One region of the Brevibacillus sp. MS2.2 genome, then DNA from elsewhere that is predicted to be linked to it. Evidence: riboswitches for the same ligand, from Rfam matches in the RefSeq annotation. Region 1 holds a riboswitch; the other holds the start of a gene.
What was found. Region 1 has a riboswitch for lysine ahead of HP568_RS19005 (amino acid permease). Riboswitches for the same ligand answer to the same signal wherever they lie in the genome.

Region 1 (5,047 bases):
GTCGGAGGTTGAGCGATCAGTCTGTCATCCAGTTGTTTGAAATCAGGCAGGTCGTTTTCGCGATTGTCATCCATGTTCGTCTCCTCCTTTACGGGTTAGTATGTCCACCACCTGCCAGTCCCTTTCCTTAACTGGAAAAGGAAAGAGATTGGTACTACACAAGAAAAAACAGCCCCAGTCCCAGGGAAGTTCGGGCGGAGGCTGTGACGATCATCTTTGTGAAGTTAACTCGTTTTCTTGGCCAGGATCATCATAAAAGAGGCAAGATTCGTTTGTAGCAATGGTGTGAAGGCAGAAACGGAAGCATTTTCAGCAAGCGTATTCATTTGACGAACAAAGTCAGTGGCGTCCTTTGTATTTACATTCTCAAAACGGTTAGCGATTTTTGTATTTTTTAAATCAGAGAGAAGTGTAGCTTGTTCGTTCCGGTATTGTGCGATCCAGTCTGGACGATGTTGCAGCTTTTTGACGAATTGAATCAGCATGCTTACTTTCTCTGTTTGATTGGTTGTGACCGCTTGCATTTTTTTGTAGGCTTTAGGGTCATACCGCTCCATCAGCTTGGACGGATTAACATAGTCGTTCGGCGCCCCCTGCGGTTTTTGCGGAAGCTCTACGTAGCTGACACTGCCAGTTGCAGGGTCAACCTTTCGTGTTTTGGCAACGCCAGCAAGCAGATGAAGGGTATCCAAAAATTCAGCAGCATGTTTTTCATCAGCCATGTATTGGTCTGCCAAATATTTGCCTTGGGTTAAACCCACTTCTACCAAAGCAGCTCTTTCTTCATCGGTGTAGGTGGATTGGGAGTTGAAAAAATTTCGCTCCAGGATGTGGTCAAAGGCCTTGCGAGCCTCAGGTGGTTTATCTGCGAAAATTTTATCCAAACGCTCATTAATCTCTGTGCTAAAGAAAAATTGGACGCTGTGATGTTCGATGGCATCAGCAGGTAGCTCGCGTGCCTTGTGTGAACGAAGGTCTACAGTATCGAGCTTGGGCAATGCCAAACTAGTTCCTGTCACCATTTTAGGTACAGTTTGGTTAGTTGGAAGCTGGGGGGATAGGTAGCGGGAATACGATTGGATTTGCATGTTCTACTCTCCTCACATATGCTGGCAAACACGAAAAAGGACTCCCGTTTAGATAACGGAAGTCCGTAATTTTTCTTCGATTACTTCGTGTATTCATCCATGCTGAAGTCTACTTGTTCTAGAGGGACGAGCTTGGTCTTTTGGGTGACTTTATAAGCGAGCCAAATGATTAAGAAGAGTGGCAGGCCAATGTAAGAGACCAGGACGCCATACCAGTCGATCGTTCCACCCATGAATGCGGAATAGTTTTGCCCCAAAATAACGATACAGCAAATGATGAAGGCAAAAATCGGACCAAACGGGAACCACTTTGCCCGATAAGGCAATTCGCTTAAGTCACGGCCCTGAGCGATAAACGCTTTGCGGAAACGGTAGTGACTAATTGCAATTCCCAGCCAAGCGATGAAGCCGGACATACCGGAAGCATTCAAAAGCCAGACATACACTTCGCCTTCTCCAAACAGAGAGGACAGAAAAGCAAGGGCGCCGATGAGCGCAGTCAAGATCAGGGCATTGATCGGTACGCCGTTACCGGTTACTTTTGCGAACCATTTTGGTGCTTTTCCTTCTTTTGCCAGGTTCCACAGCATGCGTGTAGAGGCGTACATGCCAGAGTTACCAGCAGACAATACTGACGTGAGAATAACGGCATTCATGACGGATGCTGCAAAAGCAAAACCGGCATTTTCAAATACAATCGTAAACGGGCTGATCGCAATATCCGTAAGGTCGCCGCTGATCAGATTTGGATTATCGTATGGAACCAGCAACCCGATGATCAAAATAGCGAGAATGTAGAAGAGCAGGATGCGCCAAAAAATTTGACGGATGGCCTTCGGAATGTTGCGGGCAGGGTCTTCGCTCTCTCCAGCTGCGACACCAACCAGCTCTGTCCCTTGAAAAGAGAATCCGGCAATCATAAAGACACCGAGCAGGGCCATGAAGCCGCCGTTGAATGGCGCGTCGCCTTTGGTGAAGTTTTGGAAGCCGACTGCTTGACCGCCCATAATGCCAAAAATCATCAACACACCCACAATAATAAAGATGATAACCGTTATTACTTTAATCAAGGCGAACCAATATTCAGATTCTCCATAGGCTTTCACAGACAGGAGATTCAAGGCAAACAGCAATCCGAGGAACAAAGCACTCCACAATATCGCTGGGGTATCCGGGAACCAATATTTCATAATGAGTGCGGAAGCTGACAGCTCGACGGCAATGGTAATGGCCCAGTTGTACCAGTAGTTCCAGCCGAGAGCAAAACCGAGAGATGGATCGACGAACCGTGTGGCATACGTCGAAAACGAACCGGAAACAGGCATGAAGGCCGCCATTTCCCCCAAGCTGGTCATTAAAAAGTAAACCATGATACTAATGGCGAGATAGGCGACTAAAGCTCCACCAGGTCCGGCGGAGTGGATCGAGCCTCCACTCGCAAGAAACAATCCCGTCCCAATCGAGCCGCCGATGGCGATCATCGTCAGGTGTCGGGCTTTTAAACCACGTTGCAATTGATTTTGTGACATAAGCTGCTTGCACGACCTTTCTTGATTTTTGAGAAGGAAGGTCGGAAACGAAAAAACCGCCATAGCCAAAAAAATGGCATAGGGCGGTATCATCCAATCCCCACCAAGCCTTCACTGAAGATAGCTCACCACGTTTGCTTGGCATGCAAACGTGACAGTTCTGCCCCTTTCGAGTACAGCCCCAACCCAATCGCACAGAGACGCGATATGAGCTTCGGCGGATTTTCCTTACCTGGAGTCATTGATTTTCTCTGAATCTCGTACAGGATGATATAAAAGCCGCGACCTCTATCCTCACCGTGAAAGATGAGGATAACATGTATGAAATTATGTGATTCATCAACTATAAAGGATTGTTTGTGATTAATCAATGTGAAATTTTGTTATTCAAATGATCGTCTGGCAGGCCAGGAGCCTTGCAGCTTGCGAATTTGGACGATTTGTCCCGTATGAAACGCATCATGCAGGACCAGACTCATCACATTTTGGTAAATGGGCGTATAAGTAGCCATCTGATTTAACTCCTCATCCGTCAGCAAGGAAAGCTTTTCGTGAATGTGGCGGTGGACGCTTTCCATGCGAGCGAGAGTAGCTTGCCAAGCGTCTTCGTCATCGGGACCGCCGGACGGGATGAAGGTATCATCGTTCGTCTCAGCCGATCCAGGAAATTCAGTGCCCATTAGACGATGCAACAGGCGTTCTTTGTAATAAAGAAGGTGGCTGACGTTTTCCCAGATCGTGTTGGCTGCTTCTCCCACAGGGCGCCAGCTCGCCTCGGCTGCTGATACGCCGGAAAGCGCTTCTTTTAAGGGTGGATACCAGTCTTCCTTGTCATACGTACATTCCCATCCGTGCAAAAGCAATTCCTTCCGATTCATACGCTTCCTCCTGTGAAACAGATTGATGAAACGCTATAATAGCAATAAGAAATGAGATTGTAACCAGTTAATGTTATTACGATGGTTACAAATAGAGATTACCATATCCTGTATGATCATACAAGAGAGAAAATGAAGGGTTTCGTCAGGAGAGATGATGACATGGACTGGCTTTGTATCGATTTTTTAAATAGTGATTGGCGGGATTGGCGCGGTTCTGGTCGTGGGGAAAATCGCCTGGAGAACCAGGAATGGCTGTCATCCTTTTTGCAAACATACAAGCTAACCGCACCGCTGCCGATGAATGAGGAGTGTGCCGCTTCACTTTTGCAGTTGCGCGAGCGTTTGCGACGTATGCTGGAAGCAGTTGTCCGTGGAGAGCGATTCCAAGAGGAGGACCTAGCGGAATTGAACAGAGCTTTGGCTCTCGCTCCTTTTCATGTGCAGGTGTTGTATGTAGAAGAGGAGGGTAGCTACAAGCAAGAGCAATCCAGCTCAACAGAGGGCTGGCCCCTCGTCATGGCACAAATTGCAGCCTCTTTCGCGGAGTTGCTTGCCCCGCAGCATCTGGAGCGAGTCAAAATATGTGACAACGAGGATTGCTGCTGGGTGTTTTATGATGAAAGCCGCAACCGGGTGCGCCGCTGGTGTGATGACAAAATGTGCGGAAACCTGATGAAGGTGCGCCGTTTTCGCGAACGGAAAAAGGAGAAAGGGTGATGCGCATAGGCTCACCCTTTTTATCTGTTCTTTATGAAGCGGGAGTCAATTGGATCAGCTTAGGGTAGATGGTCGAGCCTGCTGCTACGATGCCTGTGCTTTTCCAGCAAAAATCATTCCCTTGCGTATCCGTAATTGTGCCTCCCGCTTCCTGGACCAAAAGAGCACCAGCCAGCCAATCATACACCCCTTTACCATATTCCCAGTAACCGTCGAGTCGTCCGCACGCCACATAGGCGAGATGGAGCGAAACCGCGCCTTGCATGCGGATGGCAAAAGCTTCTGGCATCACTCGCGTCAAGGAATTCGCTGTATACTTTCCGACCAAGAGGTTCATCGGCTCGGAGGAAGCAAAGAGCGTCCCTAGAATGCACTCATTTAGCTGCGATTTGGATGAGGTACTGATTTTTTGTCCGTTTAAAAAAGCTCCACGCCCGTTAATTGCGGTAAACAGTTCATCACGGCATGGATCATAGACAAAAGAAACAACCGTGCGTCCTCCGTCAATCAGGCAGAGGGAAGTAGCCCACATCGGCATGTTTTGCAGAAAGTGAACTGCTCCATCGATTGCATCCATCACCCAATAAGGACTTGTGAATTCAGGCTTTTCCTGTGCAGCCAGATTGAATTCCGCGTCAGAGAATTCATAGGTGGGGAACCGCTCGGATAATGAGCGCTTCAATCGAGCTTCAACCACGGGATTCACCTCTTCAAAGCGTTTAGTCATTGCTTCCTTGCTGTGGCAGGGCACGCCTTTTTCAAATTCAACTAGAAGCTCCTTTCCCGCACTTCTTACCAGTTCCTCGCAAAATTGCACATCCTGTAGATTCAT
Region 2 (5,047 bases), on a different contig from region 1:
TCTGAGAGCGATCTTGCTGAATTGGAAAACTTACAGCTCATCTCGACGTATGCAGAGCGAACTGGAACGAAGAAAGTTAGAGAGAGCAGGAAGGCTTCCGCTTACCATATGCCAAAGTATGAGTGGAAATATGGAGAGAACGCCATCGGTGCTAGACAAGAGCATAGCAGTGCTACGATATCCTCAGAAAATCGGATCGAGATCTACTACGAAGGAAAAGAAATCACTGCCATTAAGCCTTCCAATCGAGATGGCGACACTGGTAACGGACTGGAATCACTTGATATCAGCAAATACATTGATCGGCAGCAGCCCGGTAAATACGAGATCAAAGTAACCAATATCCTTAGCAACAAGACTTGCCAACTCGTTACAAGACAAAAAAGATCAGTCAAAAAAACAGACGTTGATGAACGAAAAGAAACGATTACATTTACAGTCGAAGTGAAATAACGATTGACCCCCTTGCATTTTGGCATGGGGGTTTTCGACTACAAGGGGAGGAAGTCCTGTGACAAATGAGCAGAAGGCGATCCTGGAAAAGTTCGGGTTTCGGATCGAAGGAGAGGAAGTGAAACATTTGAAGCTGGGAATCGTAAGAAATAAAAAAGAATTTGTCCGTCACGCCTCATCGGAAGAGTTGCAGGACTACATTAAGTCCATCTTGCGCAACCAATGTCAGTGGAGGCGAGGAGAATCTGAGTGAGCAGCCAGGGAGGTTATTGGGTTTGAGGGAGTCCAGGGAGACATTAGTTACGGCATTACGTGAAGTGGAGGCTTGGGAGAAGGATCAGAACGACTTGTGGTTCTGGGAAAAGCTTGGCAGACTTCCTTTTGTTCTGTTGGATCGGATTACGCCTGCATTCGTTCAAGAGAAGCTGGGAAAAGCCGTAGATGAAATGGCAGCTTTTCTTGAGACAGGTGGTACTTATTTGGTGCAGGATGAACCGATTTACAAGCGGTTTGGTAAACGCTTAGAGGGACAGGGCATATCTGTTATTGGCAAGGCGGAGATTGCCGCTGTACCGCTTACGATGATGAATGATGTCGCTATGGAGCTAAAGGATTCACGAGCGAATTTTGCCACGGTACAAGGTGCGACGACTGGCTTCGGAGGGATTTTTACCCTCGCGATCGATATCCCGTTATTAATGGGGACATCCCTAAAAGTATTACAAGAGATGGCTCTTGCCTATGGCTATCGACCTGAAGAGAAGAGGGAGCGGTTGTTCGTCGTCAAATGCTTGCAGTTTGCTTCCTCCGACATCGTAGGGAAAAAAGCGATACTCGCTGAGCTCTCTCGCTTTGATGATCCAAATGCACAGAGAGAGGTAATGGCGCAATTGCAGGGATGGCGTGAAGTCGTGGTAACGTACACAGAAAACTTTGGGTGGAAAAAGTTATTTCAAATGGTGCCCATTGCAGGTATTTTGTTCGGGGCGTATTTGAACCGCTCAACCGTACAGGATGTCGCCGAAGCGGGGATGATGTTGTACCGCAAACGGCGCATCCTGGAGCGGCTGCGTGAGAGCGAAAAGAGCGAGGAAATTACTGAGACCACTCCTCAATAGTAAGAGCGTAGAGGAGATGGTCCTCCCATACACCGTTAATTTGCAAATAGCGTAACGAAAGTCCTTCCTGGCGAAAACGATTTTTTTCCAAGACGCGAATGGAAGCTTGGTTGCGAGGCATGACAGCAGCTTGTACCCTGTGCAGTTTAGCATCAGAAAATGCAAAATGAAGGGCGAGATTTACTGCGGATGTCGTATAGCCTTTGCCATTGCAAGACTGATCCATAAAGTAGCCAATCGTTGCATTTTGCCACGCGCCGCGGGCGACATTCGATAAGGCTACACGTCCCATCATCTTTTTGGCCTCGCGGCTGAATACGCCGAAAGCATAGGCTGTGCCGCGTTCAAAATCAATCTCTGCTTGTGAAATCTGTTCTTGCTGTCCTGGGAGGGTCAGAAAGGAAGAGGGGCGGATTGGTTCAAATGGTTGGAGAAAGTCATGATTACGCAGCCGAAGCTCTAGGAGCTCGGCTGCGTCTTGTTGTTGGAGAGGCCGTAAGAGAATCTCGTCCGTATGTAGTGTCATGAGATCAATCCTCCTTAAAAAGTTGGATTGATAGTATAACATGTGCCAGATTATTTGGGAAACATCAATTAGCCGAGCAATTCAGCAAACGATACCCCAAATGCTTTGCAAGTTTCCACTTCTTTTGCAGTAGGAGAAAGCTCGATTTTCAAACCTTCCAGAGGAGTTTCCGCACCACGCTCGCTCGCCTTTTTCAGCAAAATATCAACAGCTGCACCGACATGCTCGTAAGCGGAGTCGCAAGAGCCAAAAGCAACGACCTTTTTCCCGCTGAGGTCAATATCGTCCATTTCCTCATAAAAATCCAGGCATTCGTCTGGAAGTTCGCCATCGCCCCATGTGTAGGCACCAAGCAAGATTCCGTCGTAAGATTCTAGTTCTTTTGCGTTCGCATCCATTACTTCTTTTATCTCCAGCTCAGCACCAGTTGAACGAATACCTTCTGCAATTGCTTCAGCAATTTCCTGTGTATTCCCTGTCATGCTCGCGTATACCATCAAAATGCTCATAAAACGTAAAACCTCCATTTAGATAATGAGTATCATTCTCAGTAATAAAATAATGAAAATGAGAATCGTTGTCAATAACTTTTTTCTTATTGCCACGTTTCATTGATTTTGGTAGAGTTAAATAAAATTATAATAATGTACTCTAAATAGAGGTGCGCCGAAGAAGAGTAAGTCTTTTCGCAATCTGCCAGGGGGCAGGAGAAGGAAGAAAGGCTAAAGCGCCGAAGCTTATGCTATGCCCCTACGTAGCACAGGCTGGGGTGTCTCATGAAAAATGAACATCCTGTCACAAGGGACCTCAAGTCTTTTTGTGGAGCGCTATTTATGATTTGCTTATGTAGTATCAAGAGCAATGAGATAGCGAATGCACTCATTGCTTTTTTTGATTTACCATGCTGTTATCTTGAGGAGGATGTAACTATGAACATGATGGATGCTAACGAAATTATCGCGTTTATTCAAAAAAGCGAAAAGAAAACACCCGTGAAGGTATATGTGAAAGGGAACCTGGAGGGAATCGACTTCGGTGCGAGCTCCAAAGCCTTCATTACTGGTCCTACTGGTGTTGTTTTTGGTGAGTGGAAAGAGATTGAGCCAGTGCTTGCTGCTAACGCAGACAAAATTGAAGATTATGTTGTAGAAAGCGACCGCCGCAACTCCGCTATTCCATTGCTGGATACCAAAGGGATTCAAGCGCGTATTGAGCCAGGCGCAATTATTCGTGACCAAGTGACAATCGGTAACAATGCGGTCATCATGATGGGTGCTTCCATTAACATCGGTGCAGTGATCGGTGAAGGTACGATGATCGACATGAATGTTGTAGTAGGTGGACGTGGAACCATCGGGAAAAACTGCCACATCGGCGCCGGATCGGTTATTGCGGGTGTTATCGAGCCGCCATCTGCACAGCCAGTTGTTGTCGAGGATGATGTTGTCATCGGAGCAAATGCTGTCATTCTGGAAGGTGTACGTGTAGGAAAAGGTGCTGTGGTTGCAGCGGGTGCTGTCGTGATTGAAGATGTACCTCCATACGTAGTAGTTGCGGGAACGCCTGCACGCGTGATCAAGCAAATCGATGAAAAAACTCGTTCCAAGACAGAGATCAAGCAGGAGCTACGTCAACTGTAAGGGAGAGAGTGCACATGGACTGGCGTTCGCTTGATGAACAATATATCGTCTCCTCTTACAAAAGACTTCCGATTGCCATAGAAAAAGGTGAAGGAAATTACTTGTACGATACGAACGGGAAGAGCTATCTCGACTTGTTTACCGGACTCGCGGTAAACGTTCTGGGGCATTCTCATCCGCGCATTGTACAGGCTCTGCGTGAGCAGGGAGAGCGCTTCTTGCATATTTCCAATGTATTTTTAAACAAGCCGGCTATTCGTTTGGCCGAGCGTTTGGTTGCGAACAGCATTAGTGGAAAAGTGTTTTTCACCAACTCTGGTGCAGAGGCTACAGAGTCTGCGATCAAGCTGATTCACAAATGGACGAAAAACGAGGGGGCAGGTCGTGAAGGCATCGTTGTCTTACGGAACAGCTTTCACGGGCGAACACTCGGAGCAGTGCGTTTGACGAGGCAGGCTCACATCTATCAAGACTTTCCTCAGCCGGCTTTTCCAGTGTATGAACTGGATGTGGAGGATACGGAAGGATTGCGAGCGATTTGCCAGGAAGCAAAGCCCGCTGCGGTCCTCATGGAGCCAGTCTTGGGTTCCGGCGGTGTCGTGCCATTAACGGAAGCGTTCTTGCGAGAGGTAGCTGCGATCTGTGAACAAGAAGGTATGCTCTTTGTCATGGATGAGATCCAGACAGGAATGGGCAGAACTGGAAAGTTGTTTGCTTATGAGCATGCAGGCGTAACGCCAGACCTGATCCTTTTCGCCAAAGGCATAGGGGGAGGGCTTCCACTCGGCGGTGTCATTGCTGGTCCAAAGCTGATGAACCAGTTCAAACCGGGGGATCATGGAACGACATTCGCACCATCACCACTGTCTGCTGCCCTGGGGAATGTCGTGTTGGACGAATTGCTTAATCCAGCCTTCATCGCTCACGTAGAAGAAGTGATTGCGTACCTGTGGTCGGGCCTGGAAGCGTTGCGAACTCGTCTTCCAGATCAGCTGCAATCCCTTCGCGGAAAAGGCTTGATGGTTGGAATTCCGCTCTCTTCCACCCCGGAGGAGGTAAGTCACTTGCAGCAAGCATTGCTTGACGAAGGAATTCTCGTTGATGTGACGCAGAAAACGATTGTTCGTCTGCTTCCACCTCTGACGTTGACAAAAGCTGATGTGGACCGTTTCCTTGCTGTGTTTGAGGAACAATTAACAGCAAGAACAGGCACGAAAAAGGAGGCGTAGGCCATGACGACTTCCTTGTTTACACAAATTCGCCGAGACCTGCACCAAATACCGGAGCCAGGCTTCGCTGAAGTGAAGACG

Region 2: it holds a riboswitch for lysine, as region 1 does, so the genes downstream of both, dapD (2,3,4,5-tetrahydropyridine-2,6-dicarboxylate N-acetyltransferase) here and HP568_RS19005 (amino acid permease) in region 1, are expected to answer to the same signal.

What each region holds. Positions count from the first base shown of each region.
Region 1 is NZ_JABSUZ010000022.1:7,762-12,808, forward strand. Features, by position in the region: gene HP568_RS18995 (hypothetical protein) at 1-74, opposite strand, end outside; gene HP568_RS19000 (hypothetical protein) at 225-1,088, opposite strand; gene HP568_RS19005 (amino acid permease) at 1,169-2,617, opposite strand; lysine riboswitch at 2,731-2,916, opposite strand; gene HP568_RS19010 (DinB family protein) at 3,001-3,495, opposite strand; gene HP568_RS19015 (CGNR zinc finger domain-containing protein) at 3,658-4,215, shown strand; gene HP568_RS19020 (inositol monophosphatase family protein) at 4,247-5,047, opposite strand.
Region 2 is NZ_JABSUZ010000008.1:60,503-65,549, reverse strand. Features, by position in the region: gene HP568_RS09440 (hypothetical protein) at 1-453, shown strand, start outside; gene HP568_RS09435 (hypothetical protein) at 512-706, shown strand; gene HP568_RS09430 (EcsC family protein) at 729-1,571, shown strand; gene HP568_RS09425 (GNAT family N-acetyltransferase) at 1,549-2,097, opposite strand; gene HP568_RS09420 (flavodoxin) at 2,166-2,606, opposite strand; lysine riboswitch at 2,746-2,935, shown strand; gene dapD (2,3,4,5-tetrahydropyridine-2,6-dicarboxylate N-acetyltransferase) at 3,027-3,737, shown strand; gene HP568_RS09410 (aspartate aminotransferase family protein) at 3,752-4,966, shown strand; gene HP568_RS09405 (N-acetyldiaminopimelate deacetylase) at 4,970-5,047, shown strand, end outside.